DNA from 3 places in the Enterobacter chinensis genome. Region 2 is predicted to be linked to each of the others. Evidence: predicted binding sites of a transcription regulator. Region 2 holds the regulator's gene; each other region holds the start of a gene.

Region 1 (10,328 bases), on a different contig from region 2:
AGCGACCAGCCGCAGTTTGGTCTCGATTTTGACAACGACCTCTCCACCACGCCACAGCCCAACGCCTGGCAGCGCCGCTGGTCGACGTTTTTTGCCGAGCAGCGCATTGGCTGGCAGCTTGAGCTGGCCGCTGAGAAAGGGCTTGAGTTTGGCAATATTGATGCCATCGTCGAGCATGTTCAACAGCGTCTGGCATCCCACCAGCCTCAGGCCTCTTTGCTTCACGGCGATTTGTGGTCCGATAATTGCGCGCTGGGTCCCAACGGCCCCTACATCTTCGACCCGGCCTGCTACTGGGGTGACAGAGAGTGCGATCTTGCCATGCTGCCGCTACACCCTGAGCAGCCACCGCAAATATACGACGGGTACCAGTCTGTTTCCCCCCTACCGCCCGGTTTCCTCGATCGCCAACCGGTATACCAGCTTTATACGCTGATGAACCGTGCCATTCTTTTTGGCGGTGAACACCTTGTTAACGCGCAGCGGGCGCTGGAACGCATGCTTGCCGCCTGAGAAGAGAACGGGTGGCCTTACCGCCACCCTTATCGATTACAGAAAACCGAGCAGTGAGAAAAAGAAATATCCCGCCACAATGATGAGCACGGGAAGGATATAGAGCGGGAAAATCTGCAGGAAAATGGTATGACGCGGAACAACAATACGGGATTCAATCTGCTCCCGACTCATTCCTTCCGGGCCTTTGGCCTGTTCCAGAATTAACTGGTCCTCAACGCCTTCGCGTAAAAAGCGCGTCTGGCGGCTCATTCGCGCGCCAGAGGCCTGCAGGGCCAGGGCGACAAAGATGAGGGCGTAAATCACCCAGAAGCCGATATTCAACTGATGCTGAAAATCCGGGGTGGGTGAGTTGAACCAGAAGACATTCAAAAATGGCGTATTAAAACGCATCATCTCAATCATGACATGAGCGAAATCAAGCATTACCGCATTGATACCCGGCTGTTTTTCGCTGTGATCGTACATAAATTTGAGCACTGAAATCAGCGTAGAAATGACGGCAGGAATAAAAATCACCCAGCCAGCAATACGTTTTAAGACCGCGATGCGTCCAGCTTGTTGATACGTCATCAGTTCCTCTTCATAAAGACGCGTTATTTGTGCCTAAGTCTACCTGCTGGTCATCAATTTCGCCCGCTCTTTAAAAGCAATATGCTAAATTGCAGAGTGTGCTTAGCACTTATCGTCTGTCGAACACCCTGGATAAGGAGACGTTGTGATGTCGACACCGCGCCAAATTCTTGCCGCAATTTTTGACATGGATGGATTACTGATCGATTCCGAACCGTTGTGGGATCGCGCCGAACTGGACGTCATGGCCAGCCTTGGCGTTGATATCAACCGCCGTAATGAACTTCCTGATACGCTGGGTCTGCGCATCGATATGGTGGTTGAACTGTGGTTTGCCCAACAGCCATGGGTTGGACCCGGTCGCGATGAAGTGACCGCACGCATTATCAGCCGTGCCATTTCGCTGGTAGAAGAGAACAAGCCGCTGCTGCCCGGCGTACGTGATGCTGTTGCGCTGTGCAAAGCTCAGGGGCTGAAGGTCGGCCTGGCCTCGGCTTCACCACTGCATATGCTGGAAAAAGTGCTCACCATGTTTGAACTGCGCGACAGTTTCGACGCCCTGGCGTCCGCTGAAAAACTGCCTTACAGCAAACCCCACCCGCAGGTCTATCTGGACTGCGCCGCTAAGCTGGGCCTTGATCCGCTCAACTGTGTTGCTCTGGAAGATTCCGTTAACGGTATGGTGGCGTCGAAAGCCGCGCGGATGCGCTCCATTGTGGTGCCTGCGGAAGAAGGCCGCCACGATCCCCGGTTTGCCCTTGCCGATGTGAAGCTCACTTCACTGGCAGAGCTCACGGCGCAGCACCTGCAGGGCGGTTAACGTCCCCTCCGGTTTGTGACAAACAGTTACACCGTCACCTCTTCCGCCTACTGTATAAAAACCCTATACTGTATGAATTGACAGTTTTGTGGGTTTTATCATGACGGCGGAAGGCCACCTGCTTTTTTCTATTGCGTGCGCAGTATTTGCCAAAAACGCTGAACTCACTCCTGTGCTGGCGCAGGGGGACTGGTGGCATATTGTCCCTTCCGCCGTTTTGACCTGTCTGTTGCCCGATATTGACCACCCCAAATCCTTCCTCGGTCAGCGCCTGAAGTGGGTGTCGAAACCCATTGCCCGCGCGTTCGGCCACCGGGGGTTTACGCACAGTCTGCTGGCCGTGTTTGGCCTGCTGACGCTCTTCTATTTAAAAGTGCCCGATAGCTGGATAGTGCCCGCCGATGCCATTCAGGGAATGGTGCTGGGTTATTTAAGCCATATTCTCGCCGATATGCTCACGCCTGCGGGCGTGCCGCTGCTGTGGCCCTGCCGCTGGCGTTTCCGTTTTCCCATCCTTGCTCCTCAGAAAGGTAACCAGCTTGAGCGCGCGCTGTGCATGGCGCTGTTTGCTTACGCCGTCTGGATGCCACAAACATTGCCCGAAAACAGTGCAGTCCGCTGGTCTTCCCAGATGATTAATTCGCTGCAATTTCAGTTTAATCGCTTCATTCATCACCAGATTGAACAGTAAACCGACAAAATCATCCCGTTTGTCATAACCCATTCCATTTGGATATAAGCGCTACATCACACTTCTGCTAACCTTCCGCCAACAGGATCGGTAAAAACCGACCCGATAATAAATCAGGAGAACGGGGATGAATTTTCCACTCATCGCGAACGTCGTTGTGTTCGTTGTATTGCTATTGCTTCTCGCGCAGGCGCGCCACAAACAGTGGAGCCTGGCGAAAAAAGTGCTGGTTGGTCTGGCCATGGGTGTCGTATTTGGTCTGGCATTACAGGCGATTTATGGCTCCGATAATCCAGTTCTGAAAGATTCTATTCAGTGGTTCAACATTGTCGGTAACGGCTATGTCCAGCTGCTGCAGATGATCGTTATGCCGCTGGTGTTCGCCTCTATTCTGAGCGCCGTTGCGCGCCTGCATAACGCAACTCAGCTGGGTAAAATCAGCTTCCTGACCATTGGTACGCTGCTGTTTACCACGCTGATTGCCGCGCTGGTGGGTGTGCTGGTGACCAACCTGTTTGGCCTGACTGCCGAAGGTCTGGTTCAGGGGAGCGCTGAAACGGCGCGTCTGACCGCGATTCAAACCAACTATGTGGGTAAAGTGGCTGATCTGACCGTGCCGCAGATGGTGCTCTCCTTCATTCCGAAGAACCCGTTTGCTGACCTGACCGGCGCGAGCCCAACCTCCATCATCAGCGTAGTCATTTTCGCCGCGTTCCTCGGCGTGGCGGCGCTGAAGCTGCTGAAAGACGACGCGCCAAAAGGCGAACGTGTGCTGACCGCAATTGATACCCTGCAAAGCTGGGTGATGAAGCTGGTTCGTCTGGTGATGCAGTTAACCCCTTACGGCGTCCTGGCGCTGATGACCAAAGTGGTTGCCGGCTCTAACCTGCAGGACATCATTAAGCTGGGTAGTTTCGTCGTCGCCTCTTATCTGGGCCTGGGCATTATGTTCGTGGTGCACGGTATCCTGCTGGGCGTGAACGGCGTCAGCCCGCTGAAATATTTCCGTAAAGTCTGGCCGGTACTGACCTTTGCCTTCACCAGCCGTTCCAGCGCCGCGTCTATTCCGCTGAACGTTGAAGCGCAAACCCGTCGTCTGGGCGTGCCTGAATCCATCGCCAGCTTCTCTGCCTCCTTTGGCGCGACCATTGGTCAGAACGGCTGTGCGGGTCTGTACCCGGCAATGCTGGCCGTGATGGTCGCCCCGACGGTGGGTATCAACCCGCTGGATCCAGTATGGATTGCCACGCTGGTCGGGATTGTTACCGTAAGCTCCGCAGGCGTTGCGGGTGTTGGCGGTGGCGCAACCTTCGCCGCGCTGATTGTTCTGCCTGCGCTGGGTCTGCCGGTCACGCTGGTCGCCCTGCTCATCTCCGTTGAACCGCTGATCGACATGGGCCGTACTGCGCTGAACGTCAGCGGCTCAATGACCGCCGGAACGCTGACCAGCCAGTGGCTGAAGCAGACTGACAAAGCGATTCTGGAAAGTGAAGACGACGCCGAGCTGGCGCACCGTTAATCACTGTAGAAATAAAAAAACCGCCTGATGGCGGTTTTTTTATGGCTGTTATTCTTCAACCTCTTCATCCTGGCGGATCTGCATCGCCCACCGCTGCGCCGCTTCCGGCACTGTAAAAGTGGGAGAGCGGCGGAAATGTTCGCCGATCAGCACAAAGGCCACGAATTTACCCCGCAGTTGCCAGACATCGCGATACCCCTCCACTTTCAGGGCATGGTCAGGCGGCGCGGGCTCAACGCGGGGCACATAGCTAATAACCTGGCGGTTTTGTTGACGAAGAGGTTTCATAAGCGACTGGTTCACTAAAGCAAATTCTTGAAGCAGGAAAATCCTATGATAGCCGATCCTGCAGCCTTCCGTCGCGCACCGAGTGGGTGAGATGGCTCCTTTCGTTAAGGACGGCATGTGAAAACTCTTAGTTCGCGAGCCATCTCGCGACATTGTTCTATCCTTAATAGGGTTTTTAGCAATGAATCAAGGAGAATCGTGCAATGTCGAACAAAGATAAAACACATCAATCACCCATTCATGGCACTGAAGAATCTCAACCGGGCATGGACTCTCTCGCCCCTTCAGACGGCTCTCACCGCCCCTCCCCTGGCCCTTCCGCCCCTGGCGAACAGCCTACCGCACCGGGAAGTATGAAATCCCCGGACACCGGGAACGAGAAGCTGAAATCCCTTGAGCCGCACCGTAAAGGCGGCGAAGGTTTTGCGCTCACCACCAATCAGGGCGTACGCATCGCAGATGATCAGAACTCCCTGCGGGCGGGGACGCGTGGGCCAACCCTGCTGGAAGACTTTATCCTGCGGGAAAAAATCACCCATTTTGATCACGAACGGATACCGGAACGCATCGTCCATGCGCGCGGTTCCGCTGCGCACGGCTACTTCCAGCCATACAAGAGCCTGAAAGCGATCACTAAAGCGGATTTCCTCTCCGACCCGGATAAAATCACCCCGGTGTTCGTGCGTTTCTCCACCGTGCAGGGTGGCGCGGGTTCAGCAGACACGGTGCGCGATATCCGCGGCTTTGCCACCAAGTTTTATACCGAAGAAGGTATTTTCGATCTGGTAGGCAACAACACCCCGGTGTTTTTCATTCAGGATGCGCATAAATTTCCTGACTTTGTCCATGCGGTAAAACCGGAGCCCCACTGGGCCATACCGCAGGGACAAAGTGCGCACGACACCTTCTGGGACTATGTCTCCCTGCAGCCTGAAACCTTGCACAACGTGATGTGGGCGATGTCAGACCGGGGCATTCCGCGCAGTTATCGTACGATGGAGGGATTTGGTATTCATACCTTCCGTCTGATCAACGCCGAGGGAAAAGCCACGTTTGTCCGTTTCCACTGGAAGCCCGTTGCGGGTAAAGCCTCCCTGGTATGGGATGAGGCGCAGAAGCTGACCGGGCGCGATCCGGACTTCCATCGCCGCGAGCTGTGGGAATCCATTGAAGCAGGTGACTTCCCGGAGTATGAACTGGGCCTGCAGCTCATTCCGGAAGAGGACGAATTTAAGTTCGATTTCGATCTTCTGGACCCGACGAAGCTGATCCCGGAAGAGCTGGTGCCGGTTCAACTGGTGGGTAAAATGGTGCTCAACCGCAACCCGGATAATTTCTTTGCCGAAAACGAGCAGGCCGCGTTCCACCCGGGGCATATCGTGCCGGGGCTGGATTTCACCAACGACCCACTCTTACAGGGACGTTTGTTCTCGTATACCGATACGCAGATCAGTCGTCTTGGCGGGCCGAACTTCCACGAAATTCCGATTAACCGGCCAACCTGCCCGTACCACAATTTCCAGCGTGACGGGATGCACCGTCAGGATATTGATACCAACCCGGCCAACTATGAACCGAACTCCATCAACGATAACTGGCCGCGTGAAACCCCTCCCGGACCAAAACGCGGTGGATTCGAGTCGTATCAGGAGCGTATCGATGGCAACAAAATTCGCGAACGCAGCCCGTCATTCGGCGAGTATTACGCCCACCCGCGCCTGTTCTGGAACAGCCAGACGCCGATTGAGCAGCAGCACATTATCGGCGGCTTCAGCTTTGAGCTTAGCAAAGTGGTACGCACATACATCCGCGAGCGCGTGGTCGATCAGCTAGCGCATATTGATATTCAGCTTGCCCAGAGCGTGGCGGATAACCTGGGTATTACGCTGACCGATGAACAGCGCAACCTGGCTCCGCCAAAAGAGGTTAACGGCGTGAAGAAAGATCCGTCGCTGAGCCTGTATGCGGTGCCGGGTGGCTCGATTAAGGGCCGCGTAGTCGCCATCCTGCTGAACGACAAAACCCGCGCCAGCGACGTGCTGGGGATCATGCAGGCGCTGAAAACCCAGGGCGTGCACGCCAAACTGCTCTATTCGCGCATGGGTGAAGTGACCGCCGATGACGGCTCCGTGCTGCCGGTGGCAGCGACCTTTGCCGGTGCGCCGTCGCTGACCGTTGATGCGGTGATTGTGCCGTGCGGGGATATTGCCAGCCTGCTGAACAACGGTGACGCCGTTTATTACCTGCTGGAAGCCTATAAGCACCTTAAGCCGATCGCGCTGTCCGGCGATGCGCGACAGTTTAAAGCGCAGCTGAAGGTGGCCGAACAAGGTGAGGACGGCATTGTCGAAGGAGATAACGTTGATAATGCGTTTATGACGAAGCTGTTTGATTTGCTCGCCGCACACCGCGTCTGGTCGCGCAGCAGTAAGATTGACCAGATCCCAGCGTGAAAAAAGCCGGGTGGCGCTTGCGCTTACCCGGCCTACATTTCGACTGGTTTTGTAGGCCCGGTAAGGCGAAGCCGCCACCGGGCTTTGTCTTAAAGATCCCCGAAAGTCCCCAACCGATACCCACGCTCGGCAATCGCGTATTTCAGCGAGGCCGACGTCAGCACATCCAGCTCCGCCAGACGCGGCCAGCAGTAGGCGCTCTTACGCACGGTATTATCCACAAAGGCAGGATGCGCCATCACTTCCACCGACGTTTCACCACGGGCGGCGGAATCATCCAGCACCTTCAGGAACAGCGCTTCGTCGATTTCATCGCCATAAAACGCGCTGCTGAACCCCGCTGTGGTTGTCACCGCGCACTCCGGCAACCCGCGTATCTCGCGATCCACACGCATCGCCACGCCTTTGCGCTGAGCAAACGCCGCGACAATCGGGAAAATCGCCGGGATCATATGCACGTGGTGATGGCTGTCGATGTGCGTCGGTGCCTGACCAAACACGTCAACAAAGCGGTTGAACTGACACTCCAGCTCGCGGGTAATCTCATCAAGCGGCAGAGCGCCCTGCTCCGCCAGTTCCCAAATCCACTTGCCCAGATGTCCTTCGCGGGTCAGGCCAGGCATCGGCGAAAGCGGCATCCCGAGCGTCAGCACAAAATGTATGCCGACGCCCAGCGCTGGCACTTCGCGGCTCAGCTGCGCCGCGTGTTCAACCGCTTCACCATTAACCAAAGCCGTTGTAGAGGTCACAACCCCCCGGCGACAGGCTTCAATAATGCCGTAGTTTTGGCCTTTCGAGAGGCCAAAGTCATCGGCATTAACGATCAGCAGGTTTTCCATTGTGCATCCTCTCAGTGCTGTTTGAACTTCAGCTTCTCGATCGTGGCGGCAAAGTTCGGCAACCATTTTTCATGCGCCAGAATCATCTCCCTGGCCAGCTGCTCCGCATCGCGGTCAGAATGCACCAGCGGGCTAAGGTTCAGCGCCAGCAGCACGTCATTGAGTTCACCGCTTAGCGCCGCGTTGCTGGCAGCCACTTCAAAGCCTTTGATGGTGTGAATAAGACCCATGACCTTATCATCAAAATGGGTGATGCGCGGATGGGGTTTTGCGCCATCGCGCCCCAGGATGCAGGTCATCTCAACGGCCCAGTCAGCCGGGATGTTGTCGATGTAACCGTGATGCGGCACGTTAACGTAGTGCTCCGCCTGCTTGTCATTGTAAATGGCGTTGATGACTTCACATGCGGCATCGGAGTAGTAGGCCCCGCCGCGCTGCTCAAGTTCTTTCGGTTTGACGTTCAGGTTCGGATCTTTATACAAATCAAACAGCTGTTTCTCAACTTTCTGTACTATTTGTGCACGCGCTCCGCCTTTATAGTACTCGCCCATTTCGATAGCCAGCATCTCTTTCTGCTTGAAGTAGTAGAGCAGATAAGAGCATGGCAGCAGATTCAGGGAGCGGATCAACCCTTCGCTGAACGGCAGGTCGAAGATATTTTTCACCGATGCGGCAGTCAGGCGGCCGGAAGCCACACCGTCGAGCAGTTCGGCAAAACGCGATTTTCCGTTCACGATAACGTCTTTAATAAACACCATGTGGTTCAGGCCGAACAGATCGATGGAGAGATCGTCGCTGTCGGTCAGTTCCAGTACGTCACGAATGAACATCTTCATGCCAATCGGAATATTACAGACGCCGATAAACCGTTTGAACCCGGTGTGGCGATAAACCGCCTCGGTCACCATCCCGGCCGGGTTGGTAAAGTTAATCACCCACGCGCTCGGGCAGACCTCCTGCACATCTTTGACGATGTCGAAAATGACCGGAATGGTGCGCAGACCTTTAAACAAGCCGCCCGCGCCGTTGGTTTCCTGCCCCAGATAACCGTGGCTCAGGGGAATGCGTTCGTCCAGTTCACGCGCTTTGAGCTGGCCCACGCGCAGCTGGGTGGTCACAAAGTCAGCGTCTTTTAATGCCTGGCGACGATCGAGCGTCTTATGCACGGTCAAGGGTACACCGGCTTTTTCAACCATTCGTTTGCACAGGTCGAAAATGATATTCAGTTTTTCCTGACCTTCCTCAACGTCAACCAGCCATAATTCGCTGACCGGTAATTCATGATAACGTTTCAGGAAACCTTCCAGTAATTCCGGGGTATAGCTGCTGCCGCCACCAATGGTCACGACTTTTAATTTCTTTTGCATAACATCTCCCTTCGTGTATCAGGTTAATCGCCTGCAAGGTATAGCGGACTCTTCCCGCTATTTGGGCAAGCAATCAAGGCAATATTTGTGGCGAATGAACTCGCCAGGTACTAATTAATTACCGTCAAATTTTTCCGGTAACTGTTTGGTGTGAATGAGGTAAATTTCTTAAAGGTTTTTATAAACAGGCTGGGGCTACTGTAACCGGACTCATAAGCAATATCGGTGACAGAATAGTTGGTAATTTCCAGCTGTTTTTTGGCAAAGTTAATGCGGATTTCATTAATAATCTGCACGGGCGTTTTACGATAATAACGCTGCGTCGCACGGGTCAGATATTCCTGGGATTTCCCCGACAGAGAGACCATATTTTCCAGCGCGTTTTCGCTGAACTGACCCTTATCGTGCATCAGTTCAACGGTGCTGCGCAGCCATTGCGGGATATCATCCGTCACCTGCTGCTCTTCACGATGATGACGCAGTCGGTTCATCACGTAGAAGGTGACCGTTTCAATAAACTCATCAAATTCATTGTCGCGGAAGTTAAGCGAGGCAATAACCGTTTCAATCCAGGTCATGAACTCGTTTTTGACCCGATAGACCTGGGACGCCACAAAACAGAACGGCACCAGCGGCAGATAGTGCTTCTCAAAGAAGCGTCTGCTGACGCCCACGTTCAGAATGCGGGTCGCACCAAATTCGTAAAAGCTCTGGTGATGGGATCCCATCGGCAGGAAGACAAAATCCCCTCGCTCAAGCAGAACGCGCTTGCCGTTGATCTCCTGGTAGTAGCGACCGGTCAGAACAATCGTGAACTCGTAGTAGTCATGCTGGTGCAGACCACTGGCGCTTTCCGTCTTGTTGTAGATAACCACGTGAAAATTCTTGCCATTAAACAGCTGCTGCTCAAGTGCGGTTTTAATTTCCATCGTGCTGACCTCCTGCCACTCAGCCTGACTTACTGCATCTTCTCGTGAAGCTCGATTAGCTCCGCCACCAGCTCACGCGCCAGCATCGACGTCATCAGGTGGTCCTGCGCGTGAACCAGCACCAGGCTGACCTTCATCTTCCCTTCGCCCTGGTCACCTTCAATCAGCTTTGTCTGCACCAGGTGCGCTTCATTCAGCGCCATACGGGACTGGTCCATCATGGTTTTCGCGGCGGCGAAATCCCCCTGCTTGGCCTGCTTGAGTGCGGCATACGCCAGGCTGCGGGCCTGCCCGGAGTTGATGATAAGACCCATCACCACTTCTTCGAGATCGTTC
Region 2 (10,328 bases):
ATATGGCGGTGCGGGCGGGTGTAGAAATCTTCCGCCACGACGCGCTCAGCGACGTCGTCCCAGCGTTCGTTATCCAGCATTAAACCGCCCAACACCGACTGTTCCGCTTCAATCGAGTGCGGCGGGACTTTTAACCCTGCGACCTGGAAATCACGCTCGCGAGGTTCAGTCTGTTTGTTGAAGGGTTTGTTTCCTGCCATAGTGAATGGAGTTACCGAGATAAAGAGTGGGTCGAAAGATTACCATATTTTTCTGACGGAGGGAGCATGGCAACGCGCATTGAATTCCAGAAACACGGTGGGCCAGACGTACTGAAAGCGGTGGAGTTCACACCTGCCGCGCCTGGCGAAAACGAAGTGCAGGTTGAAAACAAAGCCATAGGCATAAACTACATCGACACCTATATTCGCGGCGGCCTCTACCCGCCTCCGTCAATGCCGAGCGGGCTGGGCACCGAGGCGGCCGGTATCGTCATCAACGTGGGCAGCGCGGTTAAGCATATTAAAGAAGGCGACCGTGTGGTGTATGCGCAATCTGCTCTGGGTGCTTACAGCTCCGTCCACAACGTCCCGGCGGATAAAGCCGCCCTGCTGCCCAACGCCATCTCTTTTGAGCAGGCCGCAGCCTCGTTCCTGAAAGGTTTGACCGTTTACTATCTGCTGCGTAAAACCTATGAAATTAAACCGGACGAGCAGTTCCTGTTTCATGCCGCAGCGGGTGGTGTCGGGCTCATCGCCTGCCAGTGGGCAAAAGCGCTGGGCGCGAAACTGATCGGCACCGTGGGCAGTGCGCAAAAAGCGCAGCGCGCGCTGCAGGCGGGAGCCTGGCAGGTGATTAACTACCGTGAAGAGAGCATTGTCGAGCGGCTGAAAGAAATCACCAACGGCAAAAAAGTCCGGGTCGTGTATGACTCAGTAGGGAAAGACACCTGGGAAGCTTCGCTGGACTGTCTACAGCGTCGCGGGCTGATGGTCAGCTTCGGGAATGCGTCTGGCGCCGTGACCGGCGTGAATCTCGGCATACTGAATCAGAAAGGCTCGCTGTACGTCACGCGCCCTTCCCTGCAGGGTTACATCACCAACCGGGAAGAACTGATTGAGGCCAGCAACGAGTTGTTCTCGCTGATCGCCAGCGGCGTCATTAAAGTGGATGTGGCTGATGCGCAGAAATACGCGCTAACCGATGCGCAGCGCGCGCATGAGGTGCTGGAGAGCCGGGCAACGCAGGGGTCGAGCTTGTTGATTCCATGAGCCCAAAAAGAAATTGGGCTTCCCTGAGGAAGCCCTTTCTTTTTTTAGTTCGGCTGTATGTAGGGTACAGCTCGATGAATTCTTTAACGGCAGTCATAGTGACAGATTCGATAAGTAAATCCTATTCTGTTCTAAGCCCCGCTGCCGGAAAAGTTACAAGTATGTGACGAACCCCTCAATACCTTAGTAACGAAAACGGTTATTGCGCTGATAACTGGGCACTTTTGGCGCTTTAATCGCCCGAATCACCCACACCACCGCAATGGCCAGCAGTAACCACGGCAGCAGCTTGATCGTCAGGGCAAACAATCCGCCAATAAACATAACCACCGTCGCCACAACGATAGCCGCCAGAATGCCGAGCAGCGAAACGCCTGTCGCTAACAGCATGACAAAGAAGCCAATCACAAAAAGTAGTTCCAGCATGATGCTCTCCCACGAGTTCCCGAGTAATGCAGTAAGCATTACAAGATCCATGCCAAAGCTAACATCTTGTTATTAAAGAAAAACGCCCCGCGAGAATTCGCAGGGCGTGGTGAATTTGACGACTTTTTAGCGTAACTTATCGTTTATCCGCGACCAGACGCAGCGCGTGCTCCAGCACCTCAATATCGGCTCCGGCTTTATGGGCGTTCTCGCTTAGATAGCGACGCCACTGGCGCGCCCCGGGGATCCCCTGGAACAGGCCGAGCATATGGCGGGTGATATGGCCGAGATACGTACCGTTGCTCAACTCGCGCTCAATGTACGGATACATCGCTCTCACCACCGCAACCGGATCGCTGTCTGCCCCTTCAACGCCAAAGATTTCACGATCGACCGTCGCCAGAATACCTGGATTCTGATACGCCTCACGCCCGACCATGACGCCATCCATATGCGCCAGATGCGCTTTGGCCTCTTCCAGCGACTTGATGCCGCCGTTAATCGACATCGTCAGGTGCGGGAAATCACGCTTCAGCTGGTACACGCGAGGATAGTCCAGCGGCGGAATTTCACGGTTCTCTTTCGGGCTCAGGCCAGAAAGCCAGGCTTTACGCGCGTGAATGATAAACATCTCGCATTCACCCTTGCCGGAAACCGTATTGATAAAATCGCACAGGAATTCGTAGCTGTCCTGGTCGTCAATGCCGATACGGGTTTTAACCGTCACCGGAATGGAGACCACGTCGCGCATCGCCTTGATACAGTCCGCCACCAGCTGCGCGTTCCCCATCAGGCAGGCACCAAACATGCCGTTTTGCACGCGATCGGACGGACAGCCAACATTCAGGTTGATCTCGTCGTAGCCGCGCGCTTCTGCCAGTTTCGCGCACTGCGCCAGCGCGGCCGGATCGCTGCCACCCAACTGCAGGACAACCGGATGCTCTTCTTCGCTATAGGCCAGGTAGTCTCCCTTTCCGTGGATGATTGCGCCCGTGGTCACCATTTCGGTGTACAGCAGCGTATGGCGGGAGAGCTGACGCAGGAAGTAGCGACAGTGTCTGTCCGTCCAGTCGAGCATTGGCGCAATGGAAAAACGGTGTGCGGGAAAAGCAGTCTGTAATTCTGACGACATGGCGAAGTTTTAAGCATCTGGTGGAAAAGGGGCGCTACTATAGCACAAAGAAAAGCCGGAGGCGCAGCGCCTCCGGTGGACTTTAGAACGTCATGCTCAGCTGAGCCCCTGCGCCCCAGGTTTCGTCTTCACCGTACAGCCCCATCAGGTCAACATGAACGGTGCTAAACGGCGCGAAACCAACACCGCCGGTAAAGACATTGCTGTCGTTACCCTTCACGTCCGCGCGATAACCCGCACGCACTGCCAGCCAGCTCAGCGGCGTAACCTCAGCACCGACGCCAACATACTGTGAGGTATCTTCGCTCTTGAAGCCTTTGGTTTCCGTCAGATCGCCATCAGCAGTCAGCGTCACCAGATCGTTATGCCAGGCGGCACCGGCGGTCACCAGTGGACGGATCTGATAGGTATCTTTATAGCTCACCACTTCCCCGGTACGCCCGTTGCGAATACGGATGTCTTTGGTATCGATATCACGCGACATCAGGTTTTGTCCGCTCACGCCGACCGTCCAGTTTTCGCCGAAATCAGCCGCAATACCGGCATCAACGTTAAAGCCCGTATCGTCTGTGCGATAGCGGCTGTCGTTCCACTTATTACTGTCGTAATCGTAGATTGAGGTGGTGTAGTTATAGACCCAGGTTTTTTGCAGTTTTGGCGTCACGCCCACGGAAACTGGAATGCCGCCAAGATCGAACTGACGAGCAACAGCAACGCCGTAGTCGGATACAATTGCCGCCCGGCCAGAAGCCGTTGAGTTGAGGTTTTTGGTGATTTGATCCGTGCCTCTTATCGCAGCGTCCAGAGCAACGCCGGCCGCTACCGCATCGCTTTTTTGTATACCGCGCAGATAATCAATGTCTTGTTGATCGATAGACGAGCTCACCCGACCATGGGCATAGCCTTTCGCCATAAAGGCCACAGAAAGCACGTCGTTAGGGATACTTACGGCAATGCCAGCCCCTGCCGTCGCGCGTGCGGTTTTGCCCTTGAGATAGTCCAGCTCATCGGCAAGATCTTTTGCTGCGCCCTGGAACTGGTTAATAGAACCCAGCGGATTAGTGATGATTTCAATCGGCGTAAGATTATCCACCACGTCTTTATAGTGGTTAATTTTGTCGTTGATATTATCAATCTCATCCTGAAGATTGTCTTTATCTGTGATCTGCGCGCCGACCGAAGGCAAGATAACCGTCACATCATCGTCCGGTTTTGCCTTTGCCAGCAGCGCGGGGTTGATTAACGCCCCACTGCCATAGCTCCCGGAGGCAACGCCAGTGCCACCCATTGCGTCGCTACGTGATTCTGTCCAGGTATTGGCTGCTCCCGCCTGATTTGCCATAAACAAGGAGACAGCGATACTCACCACCGAAAATTTACAATTTTTGTTCACAGTATGCCCGTTATAGTCTGTTATGAAATAACCCCTGTCTGTTATCACCCAAACAGGAACGAACTATTGCTGTGAATAAGTAGTAAAAGACCCGCTATTTCTATCCCTAAGTAAAACTCCCTTACGGCCTGTTATAATTTGTGACGGCCCTCAATATTTATAGAAGAGGAAATTATTTTTTCCCAGGTTTTCCATCATGCGGTCCAAAAAACTGGGGAGGATGGTCGACCCAGCGATCCTCACGCGTGGCGGCATACACGGGGTTGAGCGGGTAGTAGATGCGGTTGTGCTTCTTGTTGGCCTCGCCAACGACCAGTAACCGAACCTCTTCATCCGTGTTGTTGATAAAGGTATGGCAGATACCGGTTCCGGCGGGAAACCCTACGCTGTCGCCCGGTTCAAGTTTCCACAAATAGCCATTAATCCAGGCTTCAGGGTAGCCTTCAAGCACGTAAATGAACTCTTCTTCGTCGCTTTCCGCATGGGGATAGGACGTTCTGCGTCCTGGCGGCAAACGCTCATGATGGATGCCAATGCGCCCGAGCCCAAGCTTGCGAGCGAGCGGTGCACCGATAGCAAACAGCTCATCACTGTCTGGATAGGTCGAATCATCCGCGCCTTCTACGTCGCGCCAGTGCCGAATACAGTCAGGTCTTTTCATTGTTTATTTCCCGGTTTGCGATGGGTCAGGTATAGCACAGACTGGCGGATCTCGGTGTTTTTACCAGAACATGATAAAGTGAGGGTTTTCCGTCCTATAACATCCGGGGTGCTAAATGGATAAGTCCACAAAAGAGCTGTTAGCGCAGGCCGAAAAGCTGTGCGCGCAACGCAATGTGCGCCTGACTCCGCAGCGCCTTGAAGTCTTACGTCTGATGAGCCTGCAGCAGGGCGCCATCAGTGCCTACGACCTGCTCGACCTGCTTCGCGAAAGCGAGCCGCAGGCGAAGCCACCGACGGTCTATCGCGCGCTGGATTTCCTGCTGGAACAAGGGTTCGTGCATAAAGTGGAGTCCACAAACAGCTATGTGCTGTGCCATCTGTTCGATCAGCCTACGCATACATCGGCGATGTTTATCTGCGATCGCTGTGGAGCGGTGAAAGAAGAAGGCGCGGAAGGCGTGGAAGACATTATGCATTCGCTGGCCGCTAAAATGGGCTTTGCCCTGCGTCATAACGTGATTGAAGCACACGGGCTGTGCTCAGCGTGCGTGGAAGTGGAAGCCTGTCGTCATCAGGATGCATGTCAGCACGACCACTCTATTCTCGTGAAGAAAAAGCCGCGTTAGCAGCAAAAGCAAAGGCGGCTCATGGCCGCCTCAGAGTGTACTTCCTTGTACTTCGGGTATAGCCCGGTTACCAGCGGTAGTCGTTGCGTTTTTCCCAGTCGCCCACTTCTTTTTCCGCCTGGTCTTTTGCGTAGCCGTAACGCTCCTGGATTTTACCAACAAGCTGATCGCGTTTACCTTCAATGACGGTCATATCGTCATCAGTCAGCTTACCCCACTGTTCTTTCGCTTTACCTTTGAACTGCTTCCAGTTGCCGCCGATTTCGTCTTTATTCATCATCGTGTCCTCTTAGTTAAGCGTCGGGTCGTAACGTCCGTTACGTTCTTTTCTGCTGGACGTAATGATTATTGTAGTTAAGGATTCGGCAGTTGGTTTCATATTCGGAATCTTTAACCGTCACGATATATCGTGACGCGAGGGGAACCAGGTATTGTTCCGCCAGTGGCGCCGCCAGATAAAAGCCAGCGATATCCCCCGCAGCGAGAGGAAGACGGCAAGGGCCAGCCATAAACCGTGGTTACCAAGCCACGGGAGCGTCAGCAGCGTCAGGCCAAACCCTGCCGCAGCGACAGCCATGCTGTTACGCATTTCGGCTCCGCGCGTCGCACCAATAAACATGCCGTCCAGGAGATAACACCAGACGCCGACCACCGGTAAAATCACCTGCCAGATAAGGTAATGGCTCGCCAGCTCGCGCAGTGAAGAAAGAGAGGTGAGTAACGCAACGATCTGCTGGCCAAAACAGGCGTAAACCAGACCAAACGCCAGCGCGACCAGTCCCGACTGACGGCAGGCTGCCCGCCACACATCCTGGAGCTGCCCGCTTTCGCGCGCACCGTATGCCTGTCCAGAATGCGCTTCAACCGCATAGGCAAAGCCGTCCAGTGCGTAGGCAGTAAAGGTCAGGAGCGTCATCAATACCGCGTTGACCGCGACAATTTCTGGCCCCAGCCGGGCCCCGAAAACCGTCAGCGCGCCGAAACAGAGTTGAAGAAGCAGCGAGCGCAGCATGATGTCACGGTTGAGCGCCAGCAGCTTACGGATATTCCCACGCCATGCGGTTTTAAGCAGCGCAAGGGAGATCCCGCGCATCGCCAGAACACGCCAGACCATCCACAGACCAATAATAAAGGTCCCGTATTCTGCAATCGCAGTCGCCAGTGCCGCACCCCGCACGTTCATGTGCAGACCCATCACCAGCCAGATATCCAGCACAATGTTGAGAAGGTTACCCACCACCAGCAGAATCACTGGCGCACGGGCATACTGTACGCCCAGAAGCCACCCCAGCAGGACCAGGTTTGCCAGCGAGGCGGGCGCGCTGAGCCAGCGGATTTCAAGGAAACGTCGCGCCTGCTCCAGTACCGCCTCGCTGCCGCCCACGATATGGAGCGCAAGGTCAATCAGGGGAGCGCGCAGTAAAACGATTAACGCACCCGCACCAAGCGCAAGTATCAGCGGCTGCACCAGCGCGCGAGCCAGACGCAACGGATCTTTTGCACCATAAGCCTGTGCGGTAAGTCCGGTGGTACTCATGCGCAAAAAGAGCAGCAACATAAACAGGAAGCTGGTTGCCGTCGCGCCAATGGCCACGCCGCCAAGATAAACAGGGGAATCAAGATGACCAATAACAGCAGTATCGACCAGACCCAGCAAGGGTACGGTGATGTTGGAGAAAATCATCGGCAGAGCAAGACGCCACAATGCCTTATCTGATGCCGTCAGCAGTGACATGAAAAATACCGGGAGCAGGAAATGAATCAGGCTACAGCGGAGCCGTAGCCTGTCAGGAAGAGATTAGAGCCATTCACCGTTGCGAATGACCCCAACCGCCAGTCCTTCGATAGAGAAATTATGCTCACGGAGATCCACCACAATCGGGGAGAACTCATTGTTTTCAGGCAACAACTGGACGGTGTTACCCTGTTTTTTAAGACGCTTGACGGTGACTTCGTCATCGATGCGTGCGACCACAACCTGGCCATTGCGCACATCCTGCGTTTTGTGAACCGCCAGCAGATCGCCGTCAAGAATGCCGATGTCTTTCATCGACATACCGCTTACGCGCAGCAGGAAATCAGCGCTCGGTTTGAACATGGCTGGATCGACCTGGTAGTGGCCTTCAATATGCTGCTGTGCCAGTAAAGGCTCACCTGCAGCAACACGCCCCACCAGCGGAATGCCCGTCTCTTCTTCCACCAGCAGGCGGATACCGCGGGACGCGCCCGAAACAATCTCAATCACGCCCTTACGCGCCAGCGCTTTCAGGTGTTCTTCGGCAGCATTCGGAGAACGGAAGCCCAGACGCTGAGCGATTTCCGCACGCGTGGGTGGCATACCCGTCTGGCCGATATGATCCCGGATGAGATCAAACACCTCTTGCTGCCTGGTCGTTAACGCTTTCATTCCGCCCCCTGGGTGTATATACAGTTATGCTGTGAGTATATACAGTCAAAGGCGATTTTGGAACCAAAAACTGCACAAAAAACCAGGGACTTAATTATTCCTCGAGGCTCATCGGAAATGTGACCAAAGCAGCGTGACCCAGGTGATAACGGCGGTGATAATCGCCAGCAACACGGCAGCAGAGCCCATGTCTTTTGCCCGGCCAGAGAGCTCGTGGAAATCAGAACCTATACGGTCAACAACAGCCTCAATAGCGCTATTAAGAATTTCCACTATCATCACCAGAAGCACGGAGCCGATCAGAAGAACGCGTGTTATCGCATCAATATCAAGGAAACAAGCGATAATCACCGCGATGATAGCGGCGACGCCTTCCTGGCGAAAGGCGGCTTCATTGATCCACGCGGCACGGAAACCTTTCCAGGAATAGCCGGCGGCTTTGATGATTCGGGTTAACCCAGTGGTATTATTGGCCATTAAAAGAACCTTTTATTGGAAATAGCGTCAGTAACTACAGGAGCAGCGCGTTTCGCTGCCGCCTTAAGTATGACGGGTAACAACAGAAATTTTGCGCGCTTTCTGTTATCCTTGCGCCGCAATTGCATTATTAACCAGAGGCTTTACATCGTTTATGTCCGGCTGGCCACGAATTTACTACAAATTACTTAATTTACCATTAAGCATCCTGGTAAAAAGCAAGTCTATCCCAGCAGAACCCGCGCTGGAATTGGGGCTCGATACGTCACGTCCTATTATGTACGTTTTGCCTTATAACTCGAAGGCAGACTTACTGACGCTTCGCGCCCAGTGTCTGGCGCATGATTTACCTGACCCGCTTGAACCGCTGGAAGTTGACGGCACTCTGCTGCCGCGCTACGTGTTCATTCATGGTGGACCTCGCGTGTTTACCTATTACACGCCAAAAGAAGAGTCCATCAAGCTGTTCCATGACTATCTGGACCTGCACCGCAGCAATCCTGACCTGGATGTGCAGATGGTGCCGGTATCGGTGATGTTTGGTCGCCGCCCGGGTCGTGAAAAAGGTGAAGAGAATCCACCTCTGCGCATGCTTAACGGCATCCAGAAGTTCTTCGCGGTCTCCTGGCTGGGACGCGACAGCTTTGTGCGCTTCTCTCCTTCCGTTTCGCTGCGTCGAATGGCGGACGAGCATGGCACCGACAAGATCATCGCGCAAAAACTGGCGCGCGTGGCGCGTATGCACTTCGCTCGTCAGCGTCTGGCTGCCGTTGGGCCGCGTCTCCCGGCGCGTCAGGATCTGTTCAACAAGCTGTTGGCTTCCAAAGCGATTGCCCGCGCCGTTGAAGACGAAGCGCGCAGCAAGAAAATTTCACATGAGAAAGCGCAGCAGAACGCCATTGCGCTGATGGAAGAGATCGCAGCGAACTTCTCTTACGAGATGATTCGCCTTTCCGATCGTATTCTCGGCTTTACCTGGAACCGCCTCTACCAGGGCATCAACGTTCATAACGCCGAGCGTGTACGCCAGCTGGCGCATGACGGTCATGAAATTGTCTATGTTCCCTGCCACCGCAGCCACATGGACTACCTGCTTCTTTCTTATGTGCTCTATCACCAGGGGCTGGTACCGCCGCACATCGCTGCCGGCATCAACCTGAATTTCTGGCCAGCAGGTCCGATTTTCCGCCGCCTGGGCGCCTTTTTTATCCGTCGTACCTTCAAGGGCAACAAGCTCTACTCCACCGTTTTCCGTGAGTATCTGGGCGAGCTGTTCAGCCGCGGCTATTCCGTTGAGTACTTCGTCGAGGGCGGTCGTTCACGTACCGGACGTCTGCTCGATCCGAAGACCGGCACGCTGTCGATGACCATTCAGGCCATGCTGCGCGGCGGGACTCGTCCTATCACGCTGGTGCCAATCTACATTGGCTATGAGCATGTGATGGAAGTGGGTACTTACGCGAAAGAGCTGCGTGGGGCGACCAAAGAGAAAGAGAGCCTGCCGCAGATGCTGCGTGGCTTGAGTAAGTTACGCAACCTGGGCCAGGGCTACGTGAACTTTGGCGAGCCGATGCCGCTGATGACGTATCTGAACCATCACGTACCGGAGTGGCGCGAGTCCATCGATCCTATCGAAGCGATTCGTCCGGCCTGGCTGACGCCAACGGTTAACGGCATTGCGTCCGAGCTGATGGTGCGCATTAACAACGCCGGTGCGGCTAACGCCATGAACCTGTGCTGTACGGCGCTTCTGGCTTCGCGTCAGCGCTCGCTGACCCGTGAACAGCTCACAGAGCAGCTGGATTGCTATCTGGATATGATGCGCAACGTGCCGTATTCGGTTGATTCAACCGTGCCTTCTGCGACCGCCAGTGAGCTTATCGATCACGCGTTGCAGATGAACAAGTTTGAAGTCGAAAAGGACACGATCGGCGACATCATCATTCTGCCGCGT
Region 3 (10,328 bases), on a different contig from region 2:
TGTGTCTTGTGAATCGTCAGCCATCTCAGAGCCTGCTAATCAGTAAAGTAAAATGTCGGTCAAGTGTAACAGATTGGGCGCATTTGCCCTACGATTCAACCACCGCGAAAGAAACGCGCTGGCGACGACTCTGGCGATAATTCCGCCGCTAAATCGTTGTCTTCACTGCCAGTATTTTGCCCAACAGCGCCCTCACGCAGCCTGAACTCTTCATCCTGCTCTGTGGCCTGTTCAACCAATTCCGGATTAATCTCGCGTTTGACCTCCACCCCCAGGCTGCGGAAAGCTTCGGCTTGTGCAAGCAGATTGCCGCGCCCAGAAGAGAGTTTTTTCATTGCCTGACGATAGTTATCCTGCGCGCGATCCAGGCTTTGCCCAACGGAAGACATATCGTCCACGAACAGGCGCATTTTATCGTACAGCTTGCTGGCGCGATCGGCGATCTGCTGGGCATTACGGCTCTGGTGTTCATAGCGCCACAGGTTTGAAATCGTCCGCAGGGCCACCAGCAACGTGGTTGGACTCACCAGCATAATGTTATTTTTCAGCGCTTCGGTGATCAGTTCAGGCTGTCTGTCCAGCGCCAGCAGGAACGCCGGCTCAACAGGAATAAACATCAATACATAGTCGAGCGAGCGGAGCCCCGGCAGCTGCTGATAGTCTTTTCTGCCGAGCAGGCGAATGTGGTTACGCACGGAGGCTATGTGCTCCTGGAGGGCAGACTCACGCGTGTAGTCATCTTCCGCATTAAAGTAACGTTCGTAGGCAACGAGCGTCATTTTGGCGTCAATCACCACATCTTTGCCCTGCGGCAGCCGCACAATCACATCCGGTTGCATACGCGAGCGGGCATCGTTTTCGATACTCACCTGCGTTTCGTATTCATACCCTTCCCGCAAGCCAGAGGCTTCCAGTACGCGGGTCAGCACGACTTCTCCCCAGTTGCCCTGCGTTTTGTTATCCCCTTTAAGCGCGCGGGTCAGGTTGACCGCTTCCTGCGCCATCTGGGCATTCAGCTGCTGGAGATTGCGAATCTCATGCGCCAGCGTGTGCCGCTCGCGGGCTTCCTGACCAAAGCTGTCCTGCACCTGGCGACGAAAACCGTCAAGCTGTTCACGCAGGGGCGTCAGCAGGCTGTTCAGGCTCTGGCGGTTCTGTTCGTCAACGCGGCGGTTGCTGTGCTCGAAAATACGGTTGGCGAGGTTCTCAAACTGTTCGCTGAGGCGCTGCTCGCTGTTGATCATCTGGCGGATTTTGTCTTCCGCATGAAGCTGGGTGGATTCGAGGCGGGTGGTCACTTCGCGGAGATCGGCCTCCAGTGAGGTGTTGATATCACGCAGATTGCGCAGCTCGTTATTGAGCAGTTCACACTCATCTCGCCAGTGTTCACTCAGAGCAAGCTGCTGTTTTGCCGCGCTTAAATCGGCGACTATCTCTTCTCGCTCGGCCAGCTGGTCGGCCTTCTGCTGTGCATGCTGGTAGCTGGAAATGAGCCAGCCCATCCCCACGCCCGCCAGCGCAATCACCGCATAAATCAGGACTGAGATATCCACAATGCCCCCTGCATCAACGTATTACCCGCACAAAATAGAATTGTGCTGTATAAACGTCCAGTTTGAAAGGGTTTTCCTGCAAGGCGCTACGCAAAAAATAAAGGCCGAACGTGTCGGCCTTTGTTTTCAGAAGAGAGGATTAGATCAGGCGACGCGCGGCTTCCACCACGATTTTCACCGCATGACTTTCGGTCTGCTTCATGGTTTCGGCGTTCGGGATCTCCTGCTGAGTACGGTTGACGATAACGCCCGCCACCATACCGGCACGCAGACCCTGGCTTGCGCACATGGTCAGCAGCGTTGCGGATTCCATTTCGTAGTTCATCACGCCCATGGACTGCCACTCTTCCATTGAGCCTTTAAAGCGGCTTACCACGCGGCCTGAGAAGGTGTCGTAACGCTCCTGGCCCGGGTAGAAGGTGTCGGAAGAGGCGGTTACGCCCACGTGGGTGGTTGCGCCAACGGATTTCGCCGCTTCAACCAACGCAGTCGTACATTCGAAATCAGCCACCGCCGGGAATTCCATTGGTGCAAAGTGCAGGCTCGCCCCGTCCAGACGCACGGACGCGGTCGTGACCAGCACATCACCAACGTTGATATGCGGCTGAATAGCGCCGGTGGTACCGATACGCAGGAAAGTACGAATGCCCAGCTGCGCCAGCTCTTCAACAGCAATAGAAGTAGACGGGCCACCGATACCGGTAGAACACACGATCACGGCTTTACCATCCAGCTCTGCACGCCAGGTGGTGAATTCACGATGAGCTGCCAGCTTGACCGGCTTATCCATCAGCGCGGCGATCTTTTCCACACGCTCAGGATCGCCCGGGACGATTGCGAGCGTAGCCCCTTGTAAATCGTTTTTGGTGAGGCCGAGATGAAAAACATCAGACTTAGACATAGGTGACTCCTCTGTGGGTCGGTTAGTCAGAAGAAGTAAAACGGTACTTTACAGAAGCGGCAAGCTTAATTTCGTGACGCTCCTCACCATGAATGAAAATGATTGCATTAATTTTCCATCAAAAAGTGATTCACATCACATTAACAAGTTATATCGCCAGGTGCTGCACAAAAGATAGACCGTTTAAGGCACTGTGAGTTGTTAACCTGGTGTCTATATTTACCTTTGCGCTAACTCATTGGTACGGAGAATGCCATGACTGAAAAAACCGGATTTGCACCTGCTGCGGCTCCGCATGCTTCAACCATCGTGTCGACGCCAGAAGCGGCAATTACCGCGGGTGAGACCTCCATTCCCTCGCAGGGGGAGAATATGCCTGCTTATCACGCACGGCCAAAATCGGCAGACGGCCCGCTGCCCATCGTGATTGTGATCCAGGAGATTTTTGGTGTTCATGAACACATTCGCGATCTCTGCCGCCGGCTGGCGCTCGAAGGGTATCTGGCCGTTGCCCCAGAGCTCTACTTCCGTCAGGGCGATCCGAACGACTACAGCGATATTCCCACATTGCTCAGTAACCTGGTCAGCAAAGTTCCTGACGCTCAGGTACTGGCCGATCTCGATCACGTCGCCAGCTGGGCGGCGCGCAACGGGGGCGATCCACACCGCCTGCTGGTCACCGGTTTCTGCTGGGGCGGACGCATTAGCTGGCTGTATGCCGCGCATAACCCGCAACTCAAAGCCGCTGTCGCCTGGTACGGCAAACTGGTGGGTGAAAAAACGCTGAATTCACCGAAACATCCCGTTGATATTGCCACTGAGTTAAATGCCCCGGTATTAGGGCTGTACGGCGGTCAGGACACCGGTATTTCGCTGGATTCGGTAGAGACCATGCGCCATGCGCTCCGTGCAGCAAATGCAAAGGCAGAGATTGTGGTGTACCCGGATGCCGGGCATGCGTTTAACGCCGATTATCGTCCGAGCTATCACGCTGAATCAGCCAAAGATGGCTGGCAGAGAATGCTGGCGTGGTTTAGTCAGTACGGCGGGAAGAAAGTGTAAAAAAAAGCCCGGTGGCGGTTACGCCTTGCCGGGCCTACATAACGGAAGTGAACTAACGCCTCAACCCTGACGCAAGTTCTGCGCCGCCTTCACCATGTTGGCGAGCGCTGCGCGGGTTTCCGCCCAGCCGCGGGTTTTCAGTCCGCAGTCCGGGTTCACCCACAGGCGTTCTGCCGGAATGCGCTGAGCCGCTTTTTTCAACAGGGCTTCAATCCACTCCACGCTCGGCACGTTCGGGGAGTGAATGTCGTACACGCCCGGTCCAATCTCATTCGGGTAGTCGAACTCTTCAAACGACTCCAGCAGTTCCATGTCTGAACGCGAGGTCTCGATGGTGATCACGTCAGCGTCCAGCGCGGCAATCGAATCCATGATGTCGTTAAATTCGCAGTAACACATGTGGGTGTGGATCTGGGTGTCGTCCTTCGCGACCGCGGCGTTGATGCGGAACGCTTCCACGCCCCACTGTAAATACGCATCCCAGTCGCTGCGGCGCAGCGGCAAGCCTTCGCGTAGCGCCGGTTCGTCAATCTGGATGATGCCAATGCCTGCGGCTTCGAGATCGGCCACTTCGTCACGCAATGCCAGCGCAATTTGCTTCGCGATGGTTTCACGGGTCACGTCTTCACGCGGGAAGGACCAGCAAAGAATCGTTACCGGACCGGTGAGCATGCCTTTCACCGGCTTGTCCGTCAGGGACTGCGCGTATTTCGCCCACTCCACGGTGATCGCTTCCGGGCGGCTGACGTCACCGATAACCACCGGTGGCTTCACGCAGCGGGAGCCGTAGCTCTGCACCCAGCCGTTCTGGGTAAACACGAAACCGTCCAGATGTTCACCGAAGTATTCCACCATGTCGTTACGCTCGGCCTCACCGTGCACCAGCACGTCCAGACCCAGACGTTCCTGCTCGATAATCGCCTGCTTGATGTGTTCGGCGATACCGGTGCGGTAGTGATTCGCATCCAGATTGCCTTTTTTGAAATCCAGACGCAGGCCGCGGATCTCGGTGGTCTGCGGGAAGGAACCAATTGTGGTGGTCGGCCACGCAGGCAGGTTGAAGCGGGCGCGCTGCGCGTCGGCGCGCACTTCATACGGGCTCTGACGCTGGCTGTCCTGGGCGGTGATGGCCACCAGGCGTTTTTCCACCGCCGGGTTATGGACGCGAGCCGAGTGACGGCGCGCCTGAATCGGTGCGCTCCATTCTGCTATTGCCGCCGTGTCGCCGCTGTTCAGCGCGTCGCGCAGCAGGGCCAGCTCTTCGCACTTTTGCAGGGCGAAGGCAAACCAGCTTTTTACCTCGGCATCCAGACGGGTTTCGACGCTCAGATCGATCGGGCTGTGCAGCAGAGAACAGGAAGAGGCCACCCACAGCTCACGTTTGCCAACGATGTCCTTAATCTGGGCGTATTTCTCAGTGAGATCGGCAAGCCAGACGTTACGGCCGTTGATCAAACCGGCAGAGAGCAGCCAGTCCGCTGGCAGCCGCTTATGCAGTTCCGCCACGTCATCTTTACCGTGTACGAGGTCAACGTGCAGGCCCTGAACCGGCAGCGCGGTAATGGTTTTCAGGTTTGGCGTCACGCCTTCGAAATAGGTGGTCAGCAGGAGTTTTACCTGATCGGTGAGTGCCTCATACGCCGGTTTGAAGGCATCGAGCCAAACCTTGGGCAGTTCGAGCACCAGCGCAGGTTCGTCGATTTGTACCCACTGTATGCCGCGTTTCCCCAGCTCAATCAGTACCTGTTTATAGACCGGCAGAATATCCTTCAGCAGGCTGAGTCGGTCAAACTGCTCGCCTTTAACTTTACCCAGCCACAGGTAGGTGACTGGCCCCAGCAATACGGGCTTCACCTGATGACCCAGCGCCAGCGCTTCGTCCACTTCATCCAGCAGCTGCGTCCAGGTCAGCCTGAACTGCTGGCCCTTGACGAACTCCGGCACCATATAGTGATAGTTGGTGTTGAACCACTTGGTCATTTCCGCCGCTGCCGCTGGCTCCCCCGTTGGTGCACGGCCACGGCCGATGCGGAACAGGGTATCGATATCTACCGATCCATCTTTGTTCTGATGACGAGCCGGCACGTTGCCAAGCAGCAGGCTGGTCGTCAGAACATGGTCGTACCAGGCGAAATCGCCCACCGGCAGCAGGTCAATGCCCGCCTGTTTTTGCTGATCCCAGTGACGGGCGCGCAGCTCGCGTCCCACCGCCAGCAGCTCTTCACGGGTGGCGTTACCCGCCCAGTAGCTTTCTTGCGCTTTTTTCAGCTCGCGACGCAGGCCAACGCGAGGGAAACCGAGAGTGTGATTGCGGATTGTCATGGTGTGCCCCTTGTGAAATTCGTTATTTAGACGTCCAGATGTTTACACATCTATAATTGGCAGGTACTGTATATTCCTCAAGCGCAAAATGTTCATGGCGAAGTGAAGGACTTTCATGATCGAAATTAAACACCTGAAAACGCTACAAGCGTTGCGGAACTGCGGCTCGCTCGCGGCGGCGGCGGCCACGCTGCACCAGACCCAGTCCGCCCTTTCTCACCAGTTCAGCGATCTGGAACAACGCCTTGGATTTCGTCTTTTTGTGCGTAAGAGCCAGCCGCTGCGCTTTACGCCTCAGGGCGAGATCCTGCTGCAGCTGGCGAATCAGGTATTGCCACAGATCGCCAGCGCGCTGCAGGCGTGTAACGAACCGCAGCAGACCAAACTGCGTATCGCGATTGAATGCCACAGCTGTATTCAGTGGCTAACCCCCGCGCTTGAGAACTTCCGCCAGAAGTGGCCGCAGGTAGAGATGGACTTTAAATCCGGCGTGACGTTCGACCCGCAGCCCTCACTGCAGCAGGGCGAGCTGGATCTGGTGATGACGTCCGATATTCTGCCGCGCAGCGGCCTGCACTATTCGCCGATGTTTGATTATGAAGTGCGCCTGGTGCTGGCGCCGGATCATCCGCTGGCAGCCAAAACGCGCATCACGCCGGAAGACCTGGCGACGGAAACGCTGCTGATTTACCCGGTTCAGCGCAGTCGTCTGGATATCTGGCGTCACTTCCTGCAGCCGGCAGGCATTAGCCCGCAGCTGAAAAGCGTGGATAACACCCTGCTGTTGATTCAGATGGTGGCGGCCAGAATGGGTATCGCAGCGCTGCCGCACTGGGTAGTGGAGAGTTTTGAACGCCAGGGTCTGGTGGTCACAAAAACCCTGGGTGAAGGACTGTGGAGCAGGCTGTACGCCGCCGTGCGCGATGGCGAGCAGCGTCAGCCGATTACAGAGGCGTTTATTCGCTCAGCGCGGAACCACGCGTGCGACCATCTTCCGTTTGTGCGGAGCGCGGAGCGACCCAGCGTCGATGGACCCACAGCGAAGCCAGGATCACCGTTCCCCCAATAATGAAGCTCGGCCAGTGCGGCTGTTGCTGCCAGATGGCGAGGTTGACCAGCAACCCTGCCGGGACATGCACGTTGTTCATGATCCCCAGCGTACCGGCGTCTACCTGAGTAGCGCCGTAGTTCCACATGAAATACCCCAGCCCTGATGCCACAACGCCCAGCCAGATCAGAACGCCCCACTGCACGGAGGTGGTCGGCAGCTTTTGCGGGTTACCAAGCATAAACCACGCCGCCACCGCGATAATCGCGGCGCCCATATAGAACCAGGCAAACGCGTTATGCTGCGGCATCGGACGGGTTTCCATCAGGCGTTTGTAGCCCACCATGCCGATGGCAAAACTGATGTTGGCGAGCTGGACGAACATCAGCCCGGTCCAGAAGTGATCGCTGACTTTGTCATAGCGAATAATCGCCGCGCCGATCACCGCCAGTGCCGCGCTCAGCAGGTATCCCCAGCGCAGGCGGCGCTTGCTGAGCAAATCGTAGATCAGCGTGATATAGAGCGGCGTTAGCACGGTGAACAGCAGGAATTCAGAGACGGAAAGGTAGACGTAAGCCCGGAAGCTAAACAGATACATGATGCCGAGCTGCATCGCCCCCACCAGCATATACAACACAATCGTTTTCAGCGATTGCCCGCGCGTACGCAGAAACGGCAGGAACACCAGCGCCGCCAGCCCCACGCGCATCAGCACCGAGAAGTAGCTGTCGACCGAACCGGCAAGGTATTCGCCAATCAGGCTAAAGGAGAAGGCCCACAGGATAGTGGTGATAATGAGTAGCGCCACAATGCTTGTCTCTCAGAAAGAAGGACAGGCATTGTAGCGAACTCTTTAGTTGACAACTGAGCGATAAATAATCAAATGAAGATTATTCAAGGAATAGCTTGCGCAGATACTTCGGTACCGCGTTGTCAGCGTTGGTGCCGATCACTTCCAGCTCCGGGTGCAGGTCTTTCAGGCGCTGGTGCGCGTTCTCCATAATGCAGCCCTTGCCCGCCATAGAAAGCATTTCGGCATCGTTCATACCGTCACCAAAGGCGATGCAGTCTTTCAGCTCGAAGCCCAGACGTTTCGCAACCGCTTCCAGCGCGTGGCCTTTGGATACGCCCCCGGCCATCACTTCCAGACAGGTCAGCGTTGAGAAGCTCACATTAACGCGATCGCCCCAGCGCGCGTTAATTGCCTGCTCCAGCGGCAGCAATTCCTCATGGTCTACACAGGTGAAGAATACCTTGCTGATCCCTTCCGGCTCCAGCAGACCCGGCTCGTACAGCGAGTACTGGAATACGGCCTCTTTGAAGAAGCGCATCTCTTCCGGGCGGTGGCGGTTCATAAACCAGTCGTCGTCGCGGTAAACGTTGGTGACGATATTCGGGTTGTTATGTACTACCCCGAACAGATCGGCGGCAATATCGCGATCCAGGTTGTGGGTAAAGATCAGGTTGCCGTCGGTATCATGCACGCGCGCACCGTTAGAGGTGATCATGTACGATTTGATCTCAAGATTATCGCGGATCTGCCCTACGTCTACGTGGTGGCGGCCGGTGGCAAACACAAAGTTCACGCCCCGGGCGGTCAGAAGCTTTAAGGTCTCTTTCGCGTAAGGCGACAGGGTGTGGTCGGGAGAAAGCAGCGTGCCATCTAAATCAGATGCAACAACCTGGTACATAGGGAAATTTAACCTCAATAGAAAATCAGTTATGCCGGTCGAAAAACTCGACGATGGCGTTAAGCGCGACTGAGCGCATAGCGTCCTTTTCAAAAAGGATCTCATGGTACGCGCCGTTGATGACCAACGGTTTTCCCCCTTCACAAGGGTGGCCGGCGGCAGCGCGGAGTTCGCAAAAGCGGTCATGCATGCGGTTATCCACCACACGCTCTTCTTCAGCCTGAATCAGGAGCGTTGGCGTATCGTCATTCGCGACGCCCGCCAGAACCTGCTCACCGGCAAGGATCCCTTCCCGCACCCAGTGATATGTCGGGCCGCCCACGCGCAGGCGCGGTTCGTCGGCATAAAAACGCAGGTTACGACGATAACGCTGTCGGCTGTGGGTCAGCACGTTCATCGCAAACGGCAACGCCCGCCAGCGCCCGGTACCAATGGCGTAGCCTTCACGAATGCGCTGATGGCCCTCAGCCCAGTCGAGAATATGACGCACCATCCAGTCCGGAAAGCGCATGACGATGCCATACATCGGCGCGGTGAGCGCAATGGCGTCGCATTTATGTTCGTGACGCTGTAAAAACAGCGTTGAAATCGCACCGCCCATAGAGTGCGCCAGAATATAGCGCTTCCGCCATGGACCAGGCTCGACTTCCTGCTGCCAGAACGCGGCGAGATCGTCGACGTAGTCGCTGAAGTTATCCACATGGCCGCGATGCGTATCCGATAACAGGCGGCCCGAAAGCCCCTGCCCGCGGTGATCGATAATCAGTACATCGAAGCCCAGATGGAACAGGTCATAGGCCAGTTCGGCGTATTTGATGTAGCTCTCGATACGCCCGGGACAGACCACGATGACCCGGTCATTTTTCTTATCGTGAAAACGCACAAAGCGTACCGGTATATCACCGACGCCCGTAAACTCATCTTCCTCACGCTGGCGCCAGAAATCGGTCAGCGGCCCCATGGAGAAAGCAGCAAATGCGTTTTCTCGTGTTTCCCAGTCCTTTTTCTGCTGAAACATCGGGTTTCCACTCACGTAAGCCAAGGAATATCGTTTTTTCGTAACCGGTCACAAAATGACTCAACAATAGCGTATTGTGGCATAAAAACAGACGATTCGGGAGTTTCAAATGACCTTCGAGTGGTGGTTCGCTTACCTGCTGACATCCATCATCCTTAGCCTTTCACCGGGCTCGGGCGCCATTAACACCATGACCACTTCCATCAACCACGGCTATCGCGGTGCGGCAGCGTCGATTGCCGGTTTGCAGGCCGGGCTGGGCATTCACATCGTCCTGGTCGGGATTGGTCTGGGCACCCTGTTCTCCCGCTCTGTACTGGCTTTTGAGGTGCTGAAATGGGCCGGGGCAGCGTATCTGATCTGGCTGGGTATTCAGCAGTGGCGCGCGGCGGGCTCCATCAACCTGAATACGCTCGCTCAGACGCAAAACCGCGGCCATCTGTTTAAACGCGCGGTTTTCGTCAACCTCACCAACCCGAAAAGCATCGTCTTCCTCGCCGCGCTGTTCCCGCAGTTTATCGTTCCGCATCAGCCCCAGGTGATGCAGTACGTGGTACTGGGCGCGACCACCATTATCGTCGATATCATCGTGATGATTGGTTACGCGACGCTGGCGCAGCGGATTGCGGCGTGGATTAAAGGGCCTAAGCAGATGAAGGCCCTGAACAAAGTCTTTGGTTCGCTGTTTATGCTGGTTGGCGCGCTGCTTGCGTCAGCGCGTCATGCTTAGCGA

The links. The regulator LexA, encoded in region 2, represses DNA repair genes until DNA is damaged. The targets are predictions, from matches to a motif close to TNCTGTATGTACATACAGNA.
Region 1: a site for LexA is predicted at 1,973-1,992, ahead of PYW49_RS00805 (metal-dependent hydrolase). Genes of this name have one in related genera too.
Region 3: a site for LexA is predicted at 5,903-5,922, ahead of metR (HTH-type transcriptional regulator MetR). Genes of this name have one in related genera too.

What each region holds. Positions count from the first base shown of each region.
Region 1 covers NZ_JARDVI010000001.1:147,919-158,246, reverse strand. The annotation lists gene PYW49_RS00820 (fructosamine kinase family protein) at 1-513, shown strand, start outside; gene PYW49_RS00815 (YniB family protein) at 550-1,086, opposite strand; gene hxpB (hexitol phosphatase HxpB) at 1,235-1,906, shown strand; gene PYW49_RS00805 (metal-dependent hydrolase) at 2,007-2,597, shown strand; gene tcyP (cystine/sulfocysteine:cation symporter) at 2,725-4,116, shown strand; gene cedA (cell division activator CedA) at 4,165-4,521, opposite strand; gene katE (catalase HPII) at 4,608-6,857, shown strand; gene chbG (chitin disaccharide deacetylase) at 6,947-7,696, opposite strand; gene PYW49_RS00780 (6-phospho-beta-glucosidase) at 7,708-9,063, opposite strand; gene chbR (transcriptional regulator ChbR) at 9,174-9,992, opposite strand; gene chbA (PTS N,N'-diacetylchitobiose transporter subunit IIA) at 10,022-10,328, opposite strand, start outside.
Region 2 covers NZ_JARDVI010000009.1:64,463-74,790, reverse strand. The annotation lists gene dnaB (replicative DNA helicase) at 1-200, opposite strand, end outside; gene PYW49_RS22000 (quinone oxidoreductase) at 267-1,250, shown strand; gene pspG (envelope stress response protein PspG) at 1,434-1,676, opposite strand; gene dusA (tRNA dihydrouridine(20/20a) synthase DusA) at 1,813-2,808, opposite strand; gene PYW49_RS21985 (conjugal transfer protein TraF) at 2,891-4,201, opposite strand; gene PYW49_RS21980 (cupin domain-containing protein) at 4,374-4,862, opposite strand; gene zur (zinc uptake transcriptional repressor Zur) at 4,978-5,490, shown strand; gene PYW49_RS21970 (CsbD family protein) at 5,558-5,767, opposite strand; gene dinF (MATE family efflux transporter DinF) at 5,888-7,225, opposite strand; gene lexA (transcriptional repressor LexA) at 7,289-7,897, opposite strand; gene PYW49_RS21955 (diacylglycerol kinase) at 8,006-8,374, opposite strand; gene plsB (glycerol-3-phosphate 1-O-acyltransferase PlsB) at 8,529-10,328, shown strand, end outside.
Region 3 covers NZ_JARDVI010000011.1:16,386-26,713, forward strand. The annotation lists gene ubiE (bifunctional demethylmenaquinone methyltransferase/2-methoxy-6-polyprenyl-1,4-benzoquinol methylase UbiE) at 1-24, opposite strand, end outside; gene rmuC (DNA recombination protein RmuC) at 96-1,553, opposite strand; gene udp (uridine phosphorylase) at 1,693-2,454, opposite strand; gene PYW49_RS22830 (dienelactone hydrolase family protein) at 2,710-3,516, shown strand; gene metE (5-methyltetrahydropteroyltriglutamate--homocysteine S-methyltransferase) at 3,577-5,838, opposite strand; gene metR (HTH-type transcriptional regulator MetR) at 5,954-6,907, shown strand; gene PYW49_RS22845 (carboxylate/amino acid/amine transporter) at 6,795-7,694, opposite strand; gene yigL (sugar/pyridoxal phosphate phosphatase YigL) at 7,777-8,577, opposite strand; gene pldB (lysophospholipase L2) at 8,603-9,595, opposite strand; gene rhtB (homoserine/homoserine lactone efflux protein) at 9,705-10,325, shown strand; gene rhtC (threonine export protein RhtC) at 10,322-10,328, opposite strand, start outside.